3 regions of the Marinobacter excellens LAMA 842 genome follow, and region 1 is predicted to be linked to each of the others. Evidence: predicted binding sites of a transcription regulator. Region 1 holds the regulator's gene; each other region holds the start of a gene.
What was found. The regulator FliA, encoded in region 1, starts transcription of late flagellar genes. The targets are predictions, from matches to a motif close to CTAAAGTTTNNNNNNNNNNNGCCGNTAA.
Positions count from the first base shown of each region.

Region 2: J122_RS15570 (flagellar protein MotY) is a predicted target of FliA. The motif match lies at 2,283-2,310, and genes of this name have one in related genera.
Region 3: flgM (flagellar biosynthesis anti-sigma factor FlgM) is a predicted target of FliA. The motif match lies at 1,079-1,106, and genes of this name have one in related genera.

Region 1 covers NZ_LOCO01000007.1:50,464-66,874, reverse strand. The annotation lists gene J122_RS08365 (ParA family protein) at 1-744, opposite strand, end outside; gene motD (flagellar motor protein MotD) at 932-1,714, opposite strand; gene J122_RS08355 (flagellar motor protein) at 1,732-2,472, opposite strand; gene J122_RS08350 (protein-glutamate methylesterase/protein-glutamine glutaminase) at 2,472-3,638, opposite strand; gene J122_RS08345 (chemotaxis protein CheA) at 3,683-5,776, opposite strand; gene J122_RS08340 (protein phosphatase CheZ) at 5,797-6,582, opposite strand; gene cheY (chemotaxis response regulator CheY) at 6,603-6,986, opposite strand; gene J122_RS08330 (RNA polymerase sigma factor FliA) at 7,146-7,889, opposite strand; gene J122_RS08325 (MinD/ParA family protein) at 7,922-8,734, opposite strand; gene flhF (flagellar biosynthesis protein FlhF) at 8,805-10,121, opposite strand; gene flhA (flagellar biosynthesis protein FlhA) at 10,179-12,353, opposite strand; gene upp (uracil phosphoribosyltransferase) at 12,579-13,217, shown strand; gene J122_RS08305 (uracil-xanthine permease family protein) at 13,220-14,473, shown strand; gene flhB (flagellar biosynthesis protein FlhB) at 14,756-15,892, opposite strand; gene fliR (flagellar biosynthetic protein FliR) at 15,895-16,411, opposite strand, start outside.
Region 2 covers NZ_LOCO01000021.1:36,217-40,052, reverse strand. The annotation lists gene J122_RS15580 (GNAT family N-acetyltransferase) at 1-162, opposite strand, end outside; gene J122_RS15575 (histone deacetylase family protein) at 370-1,296, shown strand; gene J122_RS15570 (flagellar protein MotY) at 1,312-2,238, opposite strand; gene pyrC (dihydroorotase) at 2,398-3,429, shown strand; gene rnt (ribonuclease T) at 3,467-3,836, shown strand, end outside.
Region 3 covers NZ_LOCO01000009.1:108,273-112,108, reverse strand. The annotation lists gene J122_RS10105 (chemotaxis protein CheV) at 1-143, opposite strand, end outside; gene flgA (flagellar basal body P-ring formation chaperone FlgA) at 336-1,037, shown strand; gene flgM (flagellar biosynthesis anti-sigma factor FlgM) at 1,166-1,492, shown strand; gene J122_RS10090 (flagella synthesis protein FlgN) at 1,500-1,970, shown strand; gene J122_RS10085 (hypothetical protein) at 2,042-2,788, opposite strand; gene J122_RS10080 (peptidylprolyl isomerase) at 2,991-3,587, shown strand; gene mnmC (bifunctional tRNA (5-methylaminomethyl-2-thiouridine)(34)-methyltransferase MnmD/FAD-dependent 5-carboxymethylaminomethyl-2-thiouridine(34) oxidoreductase MnmC) at 3,593-3,836, shown strand, end outside.

The DNA of each region.
Region 1 (16,411 bases):
CAGGTGCCGGTAGGCTCGAACGCCATGAGTGTCTGCATCCAGTGCCGATGGAATAACACCGGCCTGGCTGGCATCCCGGAACTTGGTGTCCACCGGAATGGCAAAACGCCAGAGCTTATCGCCGTAGGTTTTACGCAACAGATTCAGGCTCTTCACTGAGGCCTGGGTACGGCGATCGTAGAGCGTGGGCACAATGGTGTACGCCAATTCGTTCTTCTGGGAACGCATGATCATTTGCAAGGTGTGCAGCATGCGCTCCAGGCCCTTGATCGCCAGGAACTCGGTCTGTACCGGAATGATCAGGTGCTGGGCCGCCGCCAGGGCATTGACCATCAACACGCCCAACGACGGGGTGTTGTCCAGTATCACGTAGTCAAAGTCATCCCAGAGTTGCGCCAGGGCCCGGGAAACAATCAACCCCATCCCCTCCACGCCAATCATCCGTCGCTCAAGGGTGGCCAGGGCTGTGCTGGCCGGCAGCAACGACAGATTCGGACAACTGGTCTCGGTAATCAGCTGGGCAGGCAAGCCCTCCGGCACCTTGCCCTGGTGCTGGAACAGATCGAAGACGCTATGTGCCAGCGAATCGGGGTCATACCCGAACCAGCTGGTCAGAGAGCCATGGGGGTCCAGGTCGACCACCAGCACGCGTTTGCCGCGTTCGGCCAACAACCCGCCCAGGGCTACCACCGAGGTTGTCTTACCTACACCACCTTTTTGATTGGCTACAGCCCAGATTCGCACTCTTGTCACTCCAGTTTGGCTATGCCCGACAGAAATACCGGCCGCTATTGACCCTATCGGCACGAGGGCCCGAAACTTGACTGTCCGCTGTCCGTTTTACGCGGCAAGCCTTTGCCGATCCGGATGATAAAAAGACTGTAATACAGGAAGCGTGCCAGTTCGGCCATACGCATCTGCCACCGACAGATCAGCGAACGGCACCACGAATACTGGCGTCTCGGGAAATCAGAAGCACAACCCGCCGGTTACGGCGCCGCCCTTCTTCGGTGTCGTTTCTCGCTACCGGCTGGTACTGGCCGTAACCCACCGCCGCCAGACGTTCGGGCTCTACACCTTCCATCATCAACATACGAGCCACGGCCGATGCCCTGGCGCTGGAAAGCTCCCAATTGGATGGAAACCGGCTGGTTCTGATTGGCTGGTTATCGGTAAACCCTTCCACCTTGATGGCATTATCCCGGTTACGAAGCACCGTCGCGATCTTCTCAATCACCTGGAATGCGTCATAGTGAGGCTCGGCGTCGCCACTACTGAACAACATGCTGTTTGGCAGGTTGAGTTCCAACCACTGTTCATTGGTTTCCAGGCTGACCACGCCCTGATTGATCAGTTCATCAAACTCCATGGTCAGTTGATCTGCCATGGTTCGAAGTGCTTGTGTGCGGCTTTCGGCATCCAGTTGAGGATTGCGCGGCGCTTCGGCGACCGGTGGGGGAATGACGTCTTCCGGCGAACTGGTCGGTACCCGCACTGGCTGGTCGCCCACCTGGACAGGCTGCACCGAGCGCTGGGGAGCGTTAAACACGCCTGTCAGGGTTTCGGACAGAACTTTGTATTTACCCTCGTTAACGGAAGACACCGAGTACATGACAACAAAAAAAGCGAACAGAAGCGTGATGAAATCCGCATAGGAGATCAGCCAACGCTCCTTATTGTGCAGGTCATCCTGGGGTTGTCTGCGCCGACGCATAGGCTAGTCCGTCCTGATTACTGCAGGAAGCCCCGCAGCCTCAGTTCAATGGATTTCGGGTTCTCACCCTCAGCGATGGCGATGATGCCATCGATCATCATGTCTTCGTAGCGGGTACGTTCCTTGACGATACTTCGCAACTTGTTGGCGACAGGGAAAAACAGCAGGTTGGCCAGGGCCACGCCGTAGATGGTGGCTACAAACGCGGTGGCAATGCCGCTACCCAGAGACTGCGGGTCTTCAAGGTTGGTCATCACCTGAATCAGGCCCATGACCGCCCCAATGATACCGATCGTCGGCGAATAACCACCCATGGCTTCATAGATACGCGCCGCCTCAAGATCCCGCTGCTCACGGGATTCCAGATCCACTTCCATAATGCTGCGGATGGCTTCCGGCTCAGCGCCATCAACCAGCAATTGCAGCCCCTTGCGGGCAAATTTCTCCGGCTCCCGCTCTGCCAGGCCTTCAAGGCCCAGCAAACCCTGCTTACGAGCCTTGACGCTCCAGTCGATGACCTTGCCAATACCATCTTCCAGGCTGATATAGGGCGGTACGAATACCCAGCGAATCTGCGCCATGGCCCGCTTGAGCATGGGCCAGGAGGTTTGCAGAATGGTGGCCGCCAGTGTGCCCCCAACCACAATCAGCCCGGCGGGCCCGTTGAACAGGGACCCGACCGCACCACCTTCCAGCAGGTTGCCACCCAGGATGGCTACAAACGCAAGGATGATACCCAGCAGGCTCAGGATATCCATCAGCTCACGCCTTCAACCAGCCGGGGGCCAACTTCATCAAGCGGCAGGATTTCGTCACTCAATCCGGCCTTGGCAACGGCCATGGGCATGCCGTAGATGACCGAGGATTTCTCATCCTGGGACCAGACCACTGAGCCAGACTGCTTCATCATCCGGCAGCCTTCCTTACCGTCTGCTCCCATTCCCGTCAGGATGACGCCCAGGGTTTTCCCCGGGAAGCTGCGGGCGAGAGAACCGAAAGTGACATCCACACAGGGTTTGTAATTCAGCCGTTCGTCACCCGGCAGGATCCTGACTCGCGCCTGACCGCCACGATTTTCGATCATCATCTGCTTGCCGCCAGGCGCCAACAAGGCATGGCCAGGCTTCAGGATATCGCCATCCTCGGCCTGCTTGACCTGAATACGGCAAAGTTTGTTCAGGCGCTCGGCAAAAGCCGGGGTAAAGCTGGCAGGCATGTGCTGAACCAGCACAATGGGAGCCGGGAAAGAGGCCGGCAGCGCGGTCAAGACCTTCTGTAACGCAACCGGTCCTCCCGTGGAAGTGCCAATTGCAACCACGCTGTAATGTCTTGGTGCGGCTTTCCGGGAGGGCCGTCTTGGCGTTTCCGGCTCGCGGGTCGGCTCTGGCTGGACTGGGGCCGGGGCTGAGCGGTCGCGGGTTACCGGTCTGGCGGGCCGCTCTGGAGGCTGCGGGGCAGCCGGGCGCGAAACCCCGGGACGCGGAGCTGCCGGGCGTGCAGCCGGGGCCGCAGAACGACCGCTGGGCTTGCTGCCGGCCACGTCAAGAATCCGATCGATGAGGATTTTCTGAAGTTGGCTGGTATCCCGGGCAATTTCCTCGAAGTTCTTGGGCAGGAAGTCCACTGCCCCCGCTTCCAGGGCATCCAGAGTAACCCGCGCACCCTCATACGTCAGAGATGAGAACATCAACACCGGGGTCGGGTGCTTTTTCATGATTTCACGAACCGCCGAAATACCATCCATCACGGGCATTTCGTAGTCCATGGTAATCACATCAGGGCGCAGCTTTTCAGCCAGCTCCACCCCTTCACGGCCATTGGTTGCCGCACCAACAACCTCAATTTGCCCCGAGGCCGTGAGGATTTCCGTCAGCCGTTTGCGAAAGAACCCTGAATCATCAACGACCAGGACAGAAACTGTCATCCATTTCTCCTAAACAATCCTGCATGTTATCTGCCCCGGTACCGCTAACCGTAATGTTGAAGAAGGCTGGGTACGTCAATAATCAGGGCAATGCGGCCGTCACCGGTGATGGTGGCCCCGGCCATACCGGGCGTACCCTGTAACGCCCGCCCCAGGGGCTTGATCACCACCTCTTCCTGGCCGATCAGCTGGTCTACCACGAACCCGACCTGCTTTGTACCCATGGCCACAATCACCACATGGGCGTTTTCCGGCTCTTTCTGGCCAGCCGCGCCATGTACCAGCCAGCGCTTGATGTGGAACAGCGGGAATACCTTGTCGCGTACCACAATGCATTCCCGGCCATCGACGATGTTCGTTTTCGACAGATCCAGATGGAAAATTTCAACCACGTTCACCAGGGGCAAGGCGAAGGACTGATCGCCCAGCATGATCATCAGCGTAGGCATGATCGCCAGGGTGAGCGGCACCTTGATAATAATGCTGGTGCCCTTGCCCTGTTCAGACACGATGTTGATCTGGCCGTTAAGTTGGCCGATCTTGGTTTTCACCACGTCCATGCCCACGCCCCGGCCAGAAACATCGGATATCTGTTCCTTGGTCGAGAAACCGGCGGCAAAAATCAGGTTAAAACACTCGTTATCAGTCAGTCGATCTGCGGCGTCCTGGTCGTACAGTCCTTTCTCCACCGCTTTTCGGCGCAGAACATCAGGGTTCATACCCGCGCCGTCGTCAGAGATGGAAAGCAGGATATGATCCCCCTCTTGTTCCGCTGACAGGGTCACAGTGCCTGCCCGGGGCTTACCGGCCTTTTCCCGCACATCCGGCATTTCAATGCCATGATCAACGGAGTTTCTTACCAGGTGAACCAGCGGGTCGGACAGCGCTTCGACCAGGTTCTTGTCCAGGTCGGTTTCTTCCCCGTGCATCACCAGGTTGATTTCTTTCTTCAGCCCTCGGGCCAGGTCTCGTACCACCCGTGGGAAGCGCCCGAATACCTTTTTGATCGGTTGCATACGGGTCTGCATGACCGCCGCCTGCAAATCGGTGGTCACCACGTCGAGGTTGGCGACCGCCTTGTGCATATGTTCATCTTCGCTCTCGGAGCCCAGGCGCTGCAGGCGATTACGGACCAACACCAGTTCGCCCACCATATTCATGATGTCGTCAAGGCGCTTGGTATCCACCCTCACAGTGGTCTCGGCTGCGGGCGCCGCATCTCTTGCCGGGGCGGCGGGGGCTGCCGGTTTGGCGTCCTGCCTGGCGGGTTCCGGTTGTTTTGGTTCCGGCTTCTTTGGCTCAGGCTTGGCCGCAGGCTCAGGTTTGGCCTCCGCTGCGGGGGCCGCACCAGGGCTCTTGCCTTTGCCATGCAGCTCATCCAGCAGGTTTTCAAACTCGTCATCGGTGATCAGATCATCACCAGTGGATGATTTTGCCGGCTCTTCTGGTTCCGGCTCCGGCGGGGTGTCGTTATCAACAACCGGGGGGCCAGCAAACTGGCCTTTACCATGCAACTGGTCCAGCAGGGCTTCAAATTCGTCGTCGGTGATCTCGTCGCCGTCTGACCCGGCGTCGTTGGCGGAGGTGTTTTCCGGTGCGGCCGCCGGCTGTTGCTCTGCACCTTTTTCATCGGCCAGGGCATCCAGCAGTTGCTCAAACTCTTCGTCGGTAATATCTCCGGAATCATTGCCCGCACCGGCGGCAGGTTCGGGTTCTGGCGTTGCCGGTGCCGGCGCTGCCGTGTCGCCTTCCGGCTTGGCAAGTTCATCCAGCGCAGCGATCAATTCGTCCGGAGCCGGCGTCGGCTCTTCACGGTTACGAACCTGATCAAACATGGCGTTGACGTGGTCCAGAGCTTCCAGCACCACGTCCATCAATTCGGAGGTGACCTTGCGCTTGTGGTTGCGGAGGATATCGAACACATTTTCCGCAGAGTGACAGCAGTTGACCAGCGCTTCGAGCTGCAGGAACCCGGCACCGCCCTTGACCGTGTGGAAACCACGGAAGATGGCGTTGAGCAGGTTGCTGTCATCCGGATGCTGCTCAAGATCTACCAGCTGTTCGGACAGCTTTTCGAGAATCTCGCCGGCTTCAACCAGGAAGTCCTGCAGAATCTCTTCGTCGGCATCAAACGCCATGCGTCACCCTCTATAATCGTTCAGAAACCGAGACTGGATAACAGGTCATCAACGTCATCCTGCCCCGAAACTACATCATCACGCTCCTCAGCCTTGATCTGAGGCCCTACCCCTTTTTCGGCCGATTCTTCTTTTTCTTCAATCTGGTGCACAGTGCCGGTGAGCTGGTCCACATGGCTGGCCATCACCACCAGGCCAAGCAGGTTCTCTTCGACTTCTTTCACAAGAGCCGTGACTTTCTGGATAACCTGCCCGGTAAGATCCTGGAAGTCCTGGGCCAGAAGGATTTCTGACAGGTTGCTGTACAGGGTATCGGAATCTGTGGCCAGGCCCGCAAAGAAGCGATCAATACGACCGTACAGCTCCCGGAATTCTGCCGGCTCCATGTCACGACGGCGCAACCGCTGCCATTCGTCTCTCAGAGCCGTTGCCTCGTCGCGCATGGTATGCGCCACCGGCATGCTTTCTTCCACCAGGTCCATGGTGCGGTTGGCTGCCTGGCTGGTCATCTGGACAACGTAGGCCAGCCGATCCGAGGCATCGGACATCTTGGACAAGGCTTCTTTCTGCTCGGCACTGCGGGCGTCTATCTGAAAATTCCGGATAGCTTCATGCAGGCTTCGGGTCAACCGCCCCACTTCCCGGTAGAGGCTCTGGTCGCGAACCTCACTGAGGTCATTAATTACCGACATTGCCCGGGCGTAGTCACCGGAACTGATGCACTGGGCCAACTCCGAACTCTGCTGCTGGAGCTTTTCGGTTACCTCCGGGTCTAGGCCCTGATGGTTCTCGTTCTTGTCAGTCATGACAGCCATCCGACCTCTGGTTACTGGATTCGCTCGAAGATCTTCTCAATCTTTTCCTTGAGAACGGCAGCGGTAAACGGTTTGACGACGTACCCGTTAACGCCGGCCTGCGCCGCCGCCACAATCTGGTCACGCTTGGCCTCCGCGGTTACCATCAGCACCGGCAGGTTCTTCAGGTTCTCGTCTGCCCGCACCGCCTTGAGCAGATCAAAACCCGACATGCCAGGCATGTTCCAGTCGGTCACCAGGAAGTCGTACTTGCCGCTCCTGAGCATGGGCAATGCAGTGTTGCCATCGTCCGCTTCATCCGTATTGGTGAAGCCAAGATCACGCAGCAGATTCTTGATGATTCGCCGCATTGTGGAAAAGTCATCCACAATGAGAATTTTCATGTTTTTGTCCAATGGGACCTCCAGTCAGTAACACCCGGATTTCATTAAGCCTTTTGAAAGTCTAGCAGGCCGCTGCTTTAACCGCTTATTGTGTGGTGTTTGGCCGCGTTGTAAAGCGCCGGTTACCAAAATCTACACAGTTACGCGCCGCGCGGTCAGCGCCGGCCCGGTTTATTCTGGCTCGTCTTCCCGCCAATCGGACAACCGCCCCCTGAGACGAAGGGCCGCCTGGCTATGAATCTGGCTGACCCGGCTCTCGCTGACGCCCAGCACCGCGCCGATTTCCTTCAGGTTGAGCTCTTCCTGGTAGTAGAGGCTCAACACCAGCTTTTCTCGCTCAGGAAGCTCTTCGATTGCCTCTGCCAGGCTTTTCTGGAATGCATTTGATGCAATGCCATCCAGGGGATTATCGCTGGCCTCTGTTTCTTCTATCGGCAGCTCTCCGGATTCATTGAGCTCATCAAGGCTAAAAAGTCGGCCACTGTTGGCGTCTGCCAGGGACGCATGATATTCCGACAGGTCAATGCCCAGCTCTTCGGCAACATCGACATCCTGGGCCTCGCGCCCGGTGCGGTCTTCCACGGTTTTGATGGCTGCCGCGATACGGCGGGCATTGCGATGAACAGAGCGCGGCACCCAGTCGCCCTTGCGGATTTCATCCACCATGGCGCCTCTGATTCGAATACCCGCGTATGTCTCGAAGGTGGCACCCTTGCCGGTGGAATAGCGTTGTGCAGCTTCCAGCAGGCCAATCATGCCGGCCTGCATGAGGTCTTCAAGCTGAACCGAGGCCGGCAAACGGGCCATCAGATGAAGGGCGATTTTCTTGACCAGCGGCGCATGCTCCTCAATCAGCTGAGAGGGGCCTTTTGCGCCAGCCTGATGGTAGATTCCCAGGTTTTTCGCCAATGTCATGTATCCGGTTTTCTTATAGGACTGGATTCAGATCAGACTTCGACGAGCCGCTCCACGAAAAACTCCAGATGCCCTCTTGGCGATGATGGCAGCGGCCAGCTGTCCACTTTCTCTGCCAGGGCACGGATCGCCAGCGACGCCTTAGCCCGTGGATAGGCATCCAGAACGGCCCGCTGCCGCTGAACGGCTTTTTTGACGGCTTCGTCGTAAGGCACGATACCTACATATTGTAGTGCTACATCAAGGAAACGCTCGGTGACACGGGTCAGTTTTTCATACAGATGCCGGCCTTCCTGCTCATTTCGCACCTGATTCGCCAGAATACGGAATCGGTTGGTGCCGTAGTCGCGATTCATCAGTTTGATCAGGGCATAGGCGTCAGTAATCGAGGTAGGCTCGTCGCACACCACCAGCAGTAATTCCTGGGAGGCCCGCAGGAAGCTGACGACGGACTCGGAAATACCGGCTGCTGTGTCAACAATCAGCACATCAATCTGGTCACCCAGCTCGCTGAAGGCGTTGATCAGCCCTGCATGTTCCATCGGGCTCAACTGGGTCATGCGCTGGGTGCCGGATGATGCGGGAACAATCTTGATACCACCCGGGCCGTTGACCAGAACGTCCTTGAGGTCGCACTCGCCACTGAGCACATCCTGCAGATTGCGATTGGCGGTAATGCCCAACAGCACGTCGATATTGGCAAGGCCAAGGTCTGCATCCAGCAACACCACCCGCCGGCCTTTCTGGGCCAGCGCGATACCGAGGTTGACGGACACATTACTCTTGCCGACACCGCCCTTGCCGCCGGTAACCGCAATCACCTGAACCGGATGTGGTCTGCTCATACTGTTATCAGTCTCTTACTGCGTTCTTGTGTGGGCACAAACGGCAGCGCACCGGCTGTACCACCGGGCCTCAGGCCCCTTCTGCAACGGCCTGGCCGTGCTGCATTGTTTTCAGGCGTTCTACGCCCAACCGCACCAGAGGAATGGCCTCTGCCCGGTGCAGGTCTTCGGGAATCTTCTGGCCATCGGTATACCATGCCACTGGCAGGCCAGTTTCCATGACAAAGCCCAAAGACTCACCCAGTGTCAGCGCTTCGTCAATCTTGGTCATGACGCAGCCTGCAAGGTTTGCCATCTTATAGCAATGCCACACGGATTTCATGATGCGCGGCTGGCTGGTGGCAGACACGACCAGATGGGTACGGATATTGTGATCGCTCCGGGCCAACTCCGCCAGCTGTTCCTGATAACCGCGATCCGAGCTGGTCAGCCCGGCAGTATCAATCAGAACCAGGTGCCGGTCTGACAATTCGTCCAGAATGTCATCCAGGGAATGACTCTCGTCCACAACCCGGACCGGAACATTGAGGATACGGCCAAACACAAACAGCTGTTCATGGGCTGCCACCCGGTAGCGATCGGTGGTGACCAACGCCAGGGAATCCGGCCCGTGCTCCAGTACATATTGGGCGGCCAGCTTGCCAATGGTGGTGGTCTTCCCAGACCCGGTTGGCCCCACCAGCGCATAGACGCCGCCGGCCTCAAGCCAGTGTTCCCGAGCGGTACGTACGCCGGTGGCCAGCATCTTCAGGGATTGCTTCCAACCGTCTTCCAACCTGCCGGCGCGATGCTGACGGGACAGAGAGGTTGCCAGTTCCGCGCCCAGGCCAAATTCCTGCAGCCGCTCTGCAAGCCTCTGCTGAACCGCATTAGATGCCGCGACTGCAGGCTTCTCGGGTACCGAGGTACGGCCGCTGACCATCTCTCTCAGGGAGTTGATTTCCGCTCTCATGCTCGCCAACTCATCCGAGTAGCCCGCCTCTGGTCGGCCACCTGCATTGCCCACCGAGGTCGATCCACCAGCCAACTCACCTGACCAGTCGGCAGCCGGCCGATCATCAGCCAGTGCACGATCATATTCCGCGCCGACACCCGCCCGCTTCTCCCGCACTTCGCGAATGCGACTGCGCGATCGGTTCAACTCTTCTTCCAACCGACGATGCTGGTCTGCCTGCAGCTCCGCCAGGCGCGAGCCGTTGGTGGCCTGTGCCGCTTTCTCGCCAAGGCGCTGGCGTGCCATATTTTCGTCATAGTCCAGGGCCGTCACAATTTCGACGCCTCCGTCCACCCGGCGATTGGACAAAATAACGGCATCCGGTCCCATCTCATGACTGACCTGTTTCAGGGCTTCGGCCATGGTCTTTGCAAAAAACCGTTGTACTTTCATAGCGTTTCATCCTCCACCGGCGTGCCCGAATCGGGTGTTCGCCTTGCCCTGCCGGCCCTACTGGCCTACAGAGGCAACTATCGTGATCTGTTTGTTATCTGGAATTTCCTGGTACGAGAGCACATGCAAACGCTCTACCCCATAACTGGCAAATTTTGCCAGCACTGGCCTCAAGGGCCCGGAAACCAGAAGAATCGCCGGCTTGCCCAGCATTTCCTGGCGCTGAACGCTGTCCTGAAGGGACCGCTGCAGCTTTTCCACCATATTTGGCTCAAGCACCAGGCCAATATCTTCCTGTCCGCCGGATTGTTGACTCTGTTGAACTGACTTAAGCAACAACTGTTCCAGGTCTGGATCCAGAGTGATCACCGGTATCTCGGCATCGTTACCACAGATGCTCTGAACGATCATTCGGCGCAACGCCTGACGAGCCAGGGTGGTCAACAGTTTCGGGTCCTGGCTTCTGGGGTGCACATTAACAATGGCCTCGGCAATGGAGCGCATATCCCTGACCGGCACTTCTTCCCGGAGCAGGTTCTGCAGTACCCGCAGCAGGACGCTTACGGAAATCGTCGTAGGCACCAGCTCCTCCGCCAGTTTCGGAGCCATTTTCTCCAACTGGTCCAGCCACTTCTGGGCCTCTTCATGGCCGATAAGTTCATGGGCGTGCTTTTGCAGAATCTGGTTAAGGTGGGTAGCCACCACCGTGCTGGCATCCACCACGGTGTAACCCAGAGTCTGGGCCTGGTCTTTCTTGTCTGGCTCAATCCAGATGGCATCCAGGCCAAAGGCCGGATCTTTGCCTGCAATGCCTTCCACCTTGCCAAACACCTGGCCCGGATCAATGGCCAGCTCACGTTCCGGGTGAATCTCCGCCTCGGCAATGGTCACACCCATCAGGGTAATGCGGTAGACGTTTGGCATCAGGTCCAGATTGTCCCGAATGTGCACTGACGGCATCAGGAAACCCAGATCCTGAGACAGTTTTTTCCGAACCCCCTTGATGCGACTGAGCAGCTGCCCGCCCTGGGATTTATCGACCAGAGGAATCAGCCGGTAGCCCACTTCCAGACCAACGATGTCAACGGTCGCCACATCATCCCAGCCCAGCTCCCGGGTTTCACCGGGCGCCGGCAGCGCCTGTCCTTCTGCGCCGGACCGATCCTGAACCACCTCGCCACCGGCACGGGGCGCTCCACCAGCCATGCCGCCACGACCGGCGTAAACGCCCTCTTCTTCCACAGTCTGGCTTTGCTTTTTCCAGATCAGCCAGGCCGCACCGGCCGCAAGGCTGCCCAATCCAAGGAAGGCAACATGGGGCATGCCCGGAATCAGGCCCAGGATAATCAGGATGACGGCGGCAATACCGATGGCCTTCGGCGCGTTGAACATCTGATGAATGATCTGCCCGCCCATGTCCTGGCTGGCCGTTACCCGCGTTACCATGATGGCAGCGGAAGTAGACAGCAACAGTGATGGAATCTGGGCAACCAGGCCGTCACCGATGGTCAGCAGCGCGTACCGCTGCATCGCCAGGCCAAAGTTCAGGCCATGCTGGAGCATGCCGATCGAGATACCACCGATGATATTGATCGCAAGAATCAGCAACCCCGCAATGGCATCGCCCTTCACAAACTTGGACGCACCATCCATGGACCCATAGAAATCCGCTTCCTGGGCAATCTCCGAACGGCGGCTTTTGGCCTCGTCCTGGTTGATCAGGCCCGCGTTCAAATCTGCATCAATGGCCATCTGTTTGCCGGGCATGGCGTCCAGGGTAAAGCGGGCACTGACTTCCGACACCCGGCCGGCGCCCTTGGTCACTACCAGGAAGTTGATGATCATCAGGATGGCAAACACCACCAGACCGACGGCGTAGTTACCGCCGATCAGAACCTCACCGAACGATTCGATCACCTTACCGGCGGCATCGCCACCTTCGTGACCGTTGAGCAGGACAATCCGGGTAGAGGCCACGTTCAACCCCAGACGCAGGAGCGTGGCAACCAGCAGTACCGTCGGGAACGACGCAAACTCCATGGGCCGAAGCGCGTACACACACACCAGCAGGATGACGATGGACAAAGTGATGTTGAAGGTAAAAAACACATCCAGCAGGAAGGCCGGCATGGGCAGGATCATCATACCCAACAAACCCATCAGCATCAGCGGAATACCGATACTGCCCCGCGTCAGGGTTTTGACGTTACTCAGAACTAACGCTCTGTCCATGCTGGATACTTCTCCGCTCTGCCGTGCTTTCCGGAACTGTCAGGGTCGAAAATCTGACGCGGCGCGCCAATCTGGGAGGGTTATCGCAAGAACCGTACCAGGCCTTACAATTTTTGATATTTACGGCGCCACCAGCGCCTGACGCGGGCGCCCAGATACGGTATCCTTGCGCCATTTATTGCATCCGAATTCAAGCCCGAACATTCGAACACACAGGTGACCCCAATGCCGATCCACGAAGTGAAGCACCCCCTGATCCGCCACAAACTCGGCCTGATGCGCCGCGCAGACATCAGCACCAAGAATTTTCGTGAACTGGCACAGGAAGTTGGCGCGCTTCTGACCTACGAGGCGACCAAAGACTTCAACCTGCAGGAAAAGACTATTGATGGCTGGGCCGGGCCGGTGACCGTGGAACAGATTCACGGCAAGAAAGTCACCATCGTGCCGATTCTGCGCGCTGGCCTGGGTATGCTCGACGGCGTGCTGAGCCTGATCCCGGTGGCACGAGTGAGCGTGGTAGGCCAGATCCGTAACGAAGACACCCTGGAAGCTGAAACCTATCTGGAAAAACTGGTGGGCGAGCTGGACCAGCGTATGGCACTGATCATCGACCCGATGCTGGCCACCGGTGGCTCCATGATCTCCACCATCGACCTGCTCAAGAAAGCCGGCAGCACCGAAATTCGGGCCCTGGTGCTGGTGGCTGCCCCGGAGGGTATCGAGAAAGTACTGGAGAAACACCCGGACGTTTCCATCTACACCGCTTCTGTTGATGAGCGCCTGAACGAAAAAGGCTACATCCTGCCTGGCCTGGGCGATGCCGGTGACAAGATCTTCGGCACCAAGCAGAAGGACGTCTGAGCATGCAGGAACACACCAATGAACCCGTATGGAAGCAGTCACTAGCCGGCTCCCAGATGCTACTGGTCGCCTTCGGCGCCCTGGTATTGATGCCCCTGATCACCGGGCTGGACCCCAACGTCGCGTTGTTTACTGCCGGCGTCGGCACCCTGATTTTCCACGTGGTCACCGGTGGCCAGATTCCCATCTTCCTGGCCTCATCCTTTGCCTTTATCGCACCAATCATCGCCGCCAAAGGCCGCTTCGGGCTGGAAGAAACTCTTGGGGGCCTGATGGCGGCCGGCATCCTGTACATCATCCTCGCCGGCGCCGTGCGGGCACGGGGCACGGGCTTTGTCACCCGCCTGCTGCCGCCTGTGGTCATCGCCCCGGTGATTATGACCATCGGCCTTGGGCTGGCATCTGTGGCCGTGCACATGGCCTCTGGACGCACCGGCGACGGCGCCGCCGAACTGGTGCCCTATAATACCGCCATCACCATCGCCATGATCTCCCTGGCCGTTACCATCGTGATGTCGGTCTGGGCCAAGGGCATCTTCCGGCTGATCCCGATCATGTTTGGCGTTATCGTCGGCTACATCCTGTCCTGGTTTGCCGGCATTGTAGACACCACGCCAATTCAGGAAGCTCCGTGGTTCGCCGTTCCCAACTTCGTCGCCCCTGCCTTCAGCTGGGGCGCGATCCTGTTCATGATCCCGGTCGCCATTGCTCCGGCCATCGAACACATCGGCGACGTACTGGCCATCGGCAACGTCACCCGCAAAAACTACCTGCAGAAACCCGGCCTGCACCGCACCCTGCTTGGCGACGGCCTGGCCACCAGTGCCGCCTCCATGCTCGGTGGACCACCCAACACCACCTACTCAGAAGTCACCGGCGCCGTGATGCTGACCCGCAACTTCAACCCGAAAGTGATGTGGTGGGCCGCCGGTACCGCCATCGTCCTGGCCTTTGTCGGCAAGTTCGGTGCAGCCCTGCAGACCATCCCGGTTCCGGTTATGGGCGGCATCCTGTGCCTGCTGTTCGGCTCCATCGCCGTGGTCGGCCTGAACACCCTGATCCGCCACCAGGTAGACCTGTCCCAGTCCCGTAACCTGGTGATCGTAGGCGTAACCCTGGTGTTCGGTATCGGCAACATGGTGATTGGAACGCTGGAAGGCATAGCACTGTGTGCGGTTGTCGCGATCGCACTGAACCTGATTCTGCCTGGCGAGAAAGAAGCCTGGGGTAAGCGAATTCAGGAGCCCAAGGCTTAGTAAATGAAACCGGTCAGGTCGACACGAGCTCGGCCTGACCTCTCTCCCCTAACAGCAGCCGGATTTCCATCCCGGCGCTGTCCGATACAATTCACGACCCCTCTGATTCCTATAGTGGCCAATTCGGTCGCGAGCCGTAGGCATGGCCTCCCAAAAATCTCGAAGGCCATGGATGGCCGGAGCGGAGCGCTCATGGATGAGCTCGTAGCGTTTTTTGGGAGGCCATGCCGACGGATCGCCGCACCAAACCATCAGGCTACAATCAGAGCCAAACTCCAAAATCTAAATATCGCGCCGCATCTCCGGCGGAATCGGAAAATCAGGCATACCCGGTTTGGCCCCGCGCCCCTTGCGGAACTGCCGGAGCTGGAACACATAGGCCAGCACCTGCGCAATGGCCATATACAAACCATCGGGAATCTCCTGCCCCACATCGGTGTTGTGATACACCGCCCGGGTCAGCGGCGGCGTGCGCAGAATCTCCACCTTGTGCTCACGGGCAATCTCCATAATCTTGAAGGCAATCTCATCCGCCCCCTTGGCCACCACCACCGGCGCGCCCATCGAATCCTGGTTGTACTTTAACGCCACCGCATAATGGGTCGGGTTGGTAATCACCACATCCGCTGTCGGCACATCCTGCATCATACGGCGCTGGGCCATCTCACGCTGCAACTGGCGAATCTTGCCCTTTACCTCTGGCTTACCCTCGGTGTCCTTGTACTCGTCCTTCACCTCCTGCTTGGTCATGCGCAGTTTCTTCTGGTGGTCGTAGATCTGAAACGGCACATCAATCATGGCAATGATGATGGTGGCAGAAGAGAGCAGGAAAAAGCTCCAGGCAACAGTCCACATCACATGTTCCATTGCAGGTATGACAGGCTCTTCAGCAATAGCAAGCAAGTCTTCTGTGCGGAGGTCCAGAATGAGAATAGCTACGACAAGTACTAACCCAACCTTAGCGATCGCTTTGACCAGCTCGATCAGGGATCGCATGGAAAACATCCGGCCCAAGCCCTTTATAGGGTCTATCCGATTGAGTTTGGGCGCAATGGCTTTGCTGCTGAACAGCAATCCGCCGATTCCTACAGATCCCGCAATAGCAGCAACAAGAAGCAGAACCATGATCGGGAGCAACGCAACCACAGCCGCTTTGGTAGAGAGTATGAGCTGCACGCTCATATACCGAGTATCGAAAACGGCAGCACGCTCGATAATAAAGGCGTCCCGCATCAGCTCCTCAAGCATGGTGGCTATGCTGACACCAAACATCAGGAGACCGCCTGCACCGGCCAGCAAGACTGCCATCGTCGCCAGCTCTTTTGAGCGCGCAGTTTCGCCGTCATCTCGGGCCTTTTCGAGCCGTCGGGGCGTAGGCTCCTCGGTTTTCTCCTGGCTATTATCGTTCTCTTCAGCCATCGCTACGGTTGTCCTTGCAGCAGTCGCATGAAATCGAAGGTTTCACGAGCGTATTGGTCAAAATGCGGCAGGAAATTGGCGTGCAACACCCAGATAGCGAACAACCCAAAAATCAGGCCAATGGGGAAACCTAGTGCAAAAATGTTCATCTGCGGGGCTGCTCGTGTCATCACGCCAAACGAAATGTTGACGATAAATACTGCCGTTACCGCTGGCAGCGCCAACAGCATCGCAGATGCAAACATCCATGTAATCCTGTGAGCCAGTTCCCAGACCCCCGCCTGGCCGAGTCCCTCCATACCAATAGGCAGAACATAGAAGCTCTCGATAAACACCTCGAACGCCACCAGGTGTCCGTTCATGGCGAGAAACAACAGGGTGATGGTGATGGTGTAGATTTGCGCAAGCACTGGAACGCTCACCCCATTGGAAGGGTCCATCATGGAGGCAAAGCCAAGCCCCATCTGCATGGCGATCATCTGGCCGGCAATCACGAAAAGCTGCCACAGAGCGGTCAGC
Region 2 (3,836 bases), on a different contig from region 1:
GTTGTCGTAGTCGGTCTGGTTGACCACCACCAGGCGGCCTGGATAGCCACCACCCAGCAGGTTCCTGAGTACCATACCACCGAGGTTCTCGGCCCGTTCGGAAGCACCAATCACAGCAATGGATTCAGGATTGAACAGGCTTTCCAGATAGCGGGTACTCAAGGTGACTCTCCCTGACCATGGGCGACGAAGATATGGATAAGAATCTCAATAAAACAGGATACTTATCAATGTATAACTTATCTTAGATGGGTATTTCCTGATGTAAATCCGGTATCACAACCATTAGACCAAAGAAATACGACAAACTTCGGTTTTCCCTGATAACATGGCCTGAAAAATAAGCATATTCGGGTTCAGGCTAGACGTATGACCACGGCATTTTTCTCCCACGATGACTGCATGAAGCACAATATGGGCCCGGAGCACCCGGAATGCCCTGAGCGAATCTCCACCATCCTCGCGTATCTGGCAGACACTCACCTGGAACGGGATCTGGACTGGGTTCGACCGGAAGAAATTACCCGTGACCAGCTGTTAACGGTGCACCCCGAGACTTACCTTCAACAGCTGGATATGATGCAGCCTACCCGGGGCCGGGTGTTTACCGATCCGGACACCGCCATGATGCCGGATACCCTGCGCGCCGCCCGACTGGCCGCCGGCGGCAATATCCAGGCGGTCGATATGGTAATGAGTAGTCAGGTGACCAACGCGTTTGTCTGCGCCCGCCCACCCGGGCACCATGCCGAGCGCTCCAAATCCATGGGGTTCTGCTTCTATAACAACGTGGCACTGGCAGCCATGCGCGCCCTCACCTTCCATCACCTGGAACGGGTTGCGATCGTTGATTTCGATGTGCATCAGGGCAACGGCACCGTGGACATCGTTGGCGGAGACGAACGCATCCTGATGTGCTCCAGCTTCCAGCACCCTTTCTATCCGCACTCCCATGTGCATCGCCAGGCGGACAACATTATCAATGCGCCGATCGAGGCCAACTGCTCGGCTCTGGACTACCGTAAAACGGTGGAAGCAGCGTGGCTTAAGAAATTGCAGGATTTCCGCCCGCAGCTGGTACTGATTTCCGCCGGTTTTGATGGCCATAAACTCGACCCGATGGCAGAACTGAATCTGGAAGTCGATGACTATCGCTGGTTGACGGAAATGCTGATCAGCGTGGCCCATGACCACGCAAACGACCGGATTGTGTCAACTCTGGAGGGGGGATATCACCTGAAAGCGCTGGCCGAAAGCGTCACCGCCCACCTGGACCTGCTCAGCACGGTTTACTGACAAGTCCCGCTCCATTCAGCCTGAGAAATCCATACCCGGGCCGTTCGCCTGCTGTAACTCGGGGCGCTCGCCCTGCCGTTGCAAGCGAATGGTGGTACGGCGATTATCCGCATGCCGGCGGGAAACCGGGAACTGGTCACCGTGCCCACGCACAATCAGAAGGTCATCATCGATACCGCGGGATCGCAGATAGTCCGCCACCACATTCGCCCGCTCTTCGGACAGCGCCCGGTTATCGATGCGGCTGCCAACACTGTCTGAATGGCCGTCCACAAATATCCGCTCAACGGTGGAATCCGCCATTACGTAGGTCACGATGTTATCCAGCAGCTGCCTGTCGGTATCAGACAGGCTGGTACTGCCGCTGGCAAACGGCACTCGGGAACGACGAATCTGGTCGTAGTTCACCGGCAGCAGGCTGGATACGCACTCCCGGTAGCCCGAGTACGGGCCTGAGAAATTAACGTTGGAAAGTTGGACCCGCACGGGCCGGTCATCATAACGGGCAGCTCGTGTGACGGTCGGGCGCATCCCCTGCAACAAGCCCTGAGTCATCAGCGTTGCCTCACGACTGCTGACCGTGACCGCCCTGGGCTGGTCAGAGACCGTTACCGAGCCGATGGCCCGGGGCGCCACGCCAGGACGCCAGGCTGGCGCTTCCACCACTAGCTGGCCGCGACCAGGGCGCATCACCGGGATCTCGGATTCCAGATAGAAACTCAACGCTTCGCCGGCCCGATGGCGGAAAACCGCCCTGCCGTATCCCGGTACCTCGTGTACCAGGGAACACTCAAACACAGATTCCGACAGGTACCACTGGCTGTTCTCAATGCCGGCACCGTAGCTTGTCGCCAAAACAGGCGTAGCTGTCACTGAAAGCAAAGCCGACACGCCTGCAGCTGCCAGTTTTTGATGAAGCAAATGGTGAAGCGAATAAGTCATTGTGAGAGCGCCTCGAAAACCGGGTCTGTTTCCAACATGACTGTTTAACGGCGTTCAAAATGATTACTTGAGCCACAAAGGGACTGGATTAGCAAAAACATTCCCATCCGCCTTCTGATATAATCCGCAAAATTTTTTGGCTGCTTAGCGGATACCATCATGACCAGAACACTCACCATCACCCGCCCCGACGACTGGCACCTGCACGTGCGCGACGGTGCTGTACTGAACAGCGTGGTGCCGGCCACCGCCGCCTGCTTTGGCCGGGCGATCATCATGCCCAATCTGGTGCCACCGGTAACCGACGCCGCAGCCGCCGTGGCCTACCGTGACCGGATCCGGGCAGCCGCCGGCAATACCGCCTTCGAGCCACTGATGACGCTGTACCTGACCGAAAGCATGACCCCCGAAACCATTCGGGAAGCCAAGGCCGCCGGCGTTGTCGCTGCCAAACTCTACCCCGCGGGCGCCACCACCAATTCAGAATCGGGTGTTACCGATATCAGCAATATTTACCCGGTACTTGAAGCCATGGCCGAGTGCGGCATGCTGCTTCTGGTTCACGGCGAAGTCACGGATGCCGACATTGATATCTTCGACCGGGAAAAAGTGTTTCTGGAACGGGTCCTGAGCCCAACCATCGAGGCCTTCCCGACCCTGAAAGTGGTCCTGGAGCACATCACCACGGCGGACTCCGCCGAGTTTGTGCGCGCCCACACCGGCGGCAACCTGGCCGCCACCCTGACGCCCCAGCACCTGATGTACAACCGCAACCACATGCTGGTGGGCGGTATCCGCCCCCACCTGTATTGCCTGCCGATCCTGAAACGCAACAAGCATCAGTTGGCCCTGCGCGAGGCGGTTGCCAGCGGCGATCCGCGCTTCTTCCTGGGCACAGATTCCGCCCCCCACGCCCGCGACAAAAAGGAAGCCGCCTGCGGCTGCGCCGGTTGCTATTCTGCCTACGGCGCCATTGGCCTGTACGCAGACGTCTTTGAGGAACTCGGCATTCTCGACAAACTGGAAGCCTTTGCCAGTTTCAACGGCGCCGACTTTTACGGCCTGCCACGAAACACCGACACCATTACCCTGGTACGTGAGCCCTGGACCATGCCAGAGCAACTGCCGTTGGCCGACGGTAACATCGTACCCTTGAAGGCCGGTGAAACCGTTCACTGGCGCATGGCGTAACTCATCATTCATTCATAACACGAACATCGGAGTTCGAGTGTCAGAAGAAAACAAGCCGCCACATCCTATGTCCCAACGCTTCCGTGGCTTCCTGCCTGTGGTTGTCGATGTTGAAACCGCCGGTTTCAATCCGGAGCGGGACGCCCTGCTGGAAATTGCCGCCGTCATACTGACCATGGACGACGATGGCTTGCTGCGCCGGGGGGAAACCCACGTACAGCAGATTGACCCCTTCGAAGGCGCCAACCTGGAGCAGTCTGCCCTGGACTTCACCGGCATCGACCCCTGGAACCCGGAACGTGAGGCAGTTCCTGAGCGGGAAGGCCTGAGCGAAATATTCTCCCCGATCCGCAAGGCGGTGAAAGCCCACGACTGCAAGCGTGCGGTTCTGGTCGGCCACAACGCCA
Region 3 (3,836 bases), on a different contig from region 1:
TTCGGGCATTGAAGGACCTCCTTCACCTTAAAAACGTTGATCCCGTATAGCTGCCGCCCCCGCAAACGGAACAACAACAGCTCAAGCCGGTTCTGACCAACCAGCTGCGTACGCTGGTTAACGCTGTCCAACACCCCTGCCATAACTTTCTACTCCCGGCATGCCAACGATCGGCACAGAATTTGCTCAGTTATTATTAAACAACTTGCTTACGCGAACCCGGACCAAAACATTGACGCCGGGTGTCCAATCAGGGTTAACGGCCCCAGCGCCATTTTCCTTAACGGAACTCGCGTAAATATGCCTAACTGACAGCATAGGACAAAGCAGTGCAGATGCGAACCATCTTTTTAGCGACCTTTTGCCTATCGACCCTGGGCCTGAATGCCGCGGCTGCGGCCACCACTGCAAGCGAGATACGCGATGCCGCCGGTCAATTTATCGAAACCTGGGCCGACGAGCAGCGCCAGCAACAGTACGAGGTGAACTTCACCGTCGGCAGCATCGACAGCCGGCTTAGCCTGGCTGCTTGCGAACAGGCACTCGAAACCGCGTTTACCAACGATCCCCTACGTACCACATCGCCATCGGTGATGGTGTCCTGTGCCGGGGAGCGGCCATGGCGGATGTTCGTCACAGCCAGTGTCGAAGTACACGGCCCTGCCCTTGTGGCGGCTCGGCCTCTGGCCCGCGGTGAGCGCATCAGCGGTGAACTTTTGCAGGAAAAACAGGTGCAGATCAACGCCAGCCGCCGGGGCATTCTCACAGATATTGAACAGGTATCCGGCATGCTGGTGAGGCGACCAGTTAATGCAGGGTCGCTGCTGACGCCAGATCTGCTCGAAGCTCCCAATGCCGTTGAGCGGGGCGATCATGTTATCATCACCGCCAAATCCGCGGTGTTCTCGGTCAGTTCCCGAGGCAAGGCGCTGGCCAGTGCCAGTGTCGGCGAGCAAGTGATGGTTGAGAATCTGCAATCAGCACGCACGGTTCGGGCAACGGTCACGGCTCCTGGCCGGGTGGAAATTGCCATGTAACGGAAAATCCGTGCCCAGCGGCAAATTTTTTCCGTTTTTTTCTAAAGGTCGGCTAAACGCTGCCGATAAGCAGATATAAACTCGATTCCGCCGCCTCTGAAGGTGGCCACAGGCAAGCAGGTATCCCTATGTCAGTTGACTTAAATGGAATTGGCCCCGGCCAGGTCAACACCACCAGAACCACGGCCGACAAAGCAACAGGTAGCCAGAGTACGCCCTCCACGGCTGGAGAGCAGGCAAAGGCTCAAAGCACGGCTGCCCGCGGCGACAACGTCAGTCTCAGCAATCAGGCCAAAAACCTGAAGCACCTGGAACAGAAACTGGGCGATTACCCGGAAATGGACGACGACCGCATTGCGCAGATTCGCGCAGCACTGGAAGATGGCACCTACAAAATTGATGCAGAGAAACTGGCCCAGAAAATGCTTGAGATGGATAAAAGCATTTTCGGGTGAGTAAAACATGGCTGCAATCATTGAATTGAAGACCCTTCTCTCAGAAGACATCCGCCAGCTTGAAACCCTGGCGGATCTTCTCAACCAGGAAAAACAACTCCTGGCGTCCTCCGACATCGCTCCGCTCCAGGAAATCACCACTCAGAAAAACAACATCCTGACGGATATCCGTGAGCGTGCGAAACAAAAGATCCGCCTGCTGGTGAACATGGGGTACCGACCGGATGCCGGCGAGCCCTCGAGGTTTATCCGTGCCGGTGGTATGGAAGACCTTTACCAACTCTGGAAAACCGCCGATGGGCGCCTTCGTGCCTGCCAGGAACTGAACCAGAACAACGGTCGTGTTGTCGGACACCTTCAAAAACGCCTGACGAGGCTCACGGACATCTTCCGTGGCGCCTCTGCCCAACAGAAGCTTTATGGCGCCAAGGGCGAACAAACCAGTGTATCCAGCGGCAACATTCTGGCCAGCGCCTGACCGACCCGGCAAACAAAAACGCCCGGATGAGCTATCCGGGCGTTTTTCGTTAGATTCACCTTACCCGTTCATTAACGGGTGTAGATCGTCATCTGGGAATCCGGATGAAACCGTATGTTGTGAATGCTGACGTTCCCCATGGATGGACTCTGATTGCCACTCACGCGGATATTGTCCATCCGGATCTCCTCAATCCGTTCGGGAAACGCCAGCCTCAAGGCGCCATCCTCTCGAATGGAATAGCGGGGCTCACCCTCCCTGTAGTGAACACCAGAGATGGTCAGGTCGGAATCGAGGAAACTGAGCACTGGCACAAAAATGTTGGCGGCCAGCTTGATTCCCTCTACTGAATCGAGTCCGGCGAGTTCCGGGTCATCAACCGCGCCGCCAGCATTTCCCGGCATTGCGGCAACCGTTTCAATACGCTCCAGCAAGCCCACACTGCTTTGAGCCGTTACGCCGGCCATATCGCTGTCAGACAGAGGCGCAAAGCCCCCCTTTTCATATAACTGACCGGCCTGCGCAGGCATGGATGCCGCGCTGGTATTGCCGGCCGCCAGCGACACCAACGGCTGAAACGGCAACGTCACCATGGTAACCAGCGCTGCCGCATTACGATAACGGGCCTGGTGTTTGAGAACGCGATGCAGTTCCTTGTCAGTCACCCAGCCAGCGGCGATCAACACTTCGCCCAGGCGCTGCCCGGTTTCCCGCTGCAACAACAACGCCTCGTCCAGCTGACCTTCCGACAAATAGCCACGATTGATCAACAACCGGCCAAGCCGGGACTTTTCTTCAAACCCCTTACGGATTCTCACTAGGCTCCTCCCGCATTCAGAGTGATCACCGTACAACCAGGCCCGGTATTGATAATGATTAAAGCGTAGCCCAATCCCCTGGCCTACGCTGTTCTGATTTGCACTTATTCAGGTAAGGATCTGTTAAGATCTTCGCTAATTTTGTTCTATCCGGATTGTCTCAGGATTCCTGATAACAACTGAAACTGTGAGAGCCTCTGAAATGACAAATACCGTAAAACCCGTATTAACTGTGATGTCCGTCCTGTTTGCCGCCATCGCTGCCCTGATGCTGGCCACTCCTATTCAGGCCGAAGAACTGCCGAAGGTTCGCTTTGTTACCTCTGAAGGGGCCTTTGAGCTTGAGTTGCGCCCTGACGTAGCCCCCAAAACCGTGGAGAATTTCCTCTCCTATGTCGAAGACGGATTCTACGACGGTACGATCTTTCACCGGGTGATTCCCGGCTTTATGATTCAGGGCGGCGGATTAACCGAAACCATGGCCCGCAAACAGACCAAAAACCCCATCGTTAACGAAGCCTCAGCAACCCTGCCTAATCTTCGGGGCACCGTGGCCATGGCCCGAACCAGCTCCCCAAACTCAGCAACCTCTCAGTTCTTTGTTAACGTCGCCAGAAACGATTTCCTGAATGCTGGTGTGCGTGGTGCGGGCTACGCGGTCTTTGGCAAAGTCACCGAGGGCATGGGCGTGATCGACAAGATTGCCGGCGTACAAACCGGACATCGCCAGGGCATGGCGGATGTTCCGGTTCAGGCCGTCGTGATCGAGAAAGTGACTCTGGTTAATATTGAAGACTGAGCCCTATGCACTCCCCCTGCCTGCCACCGGCCATGGAGCCGGCAGATCTTATCTGGCGCGACGGCGTACCCGAATCCACCCGGTTTGGAGACGTATATTTCAGCAGGGACAACGGCCTGGCAGAAACCCGGTATGTTTTTATCGGGCATAACCAGTTGCCGGAGCGGTTCCAGCAGGTGCCAGACACCGGCCACTTTGTGATCGCTGAAACCGGTTTTGGCACGGGCCTGAATTTTCTCGCCGCCTGGG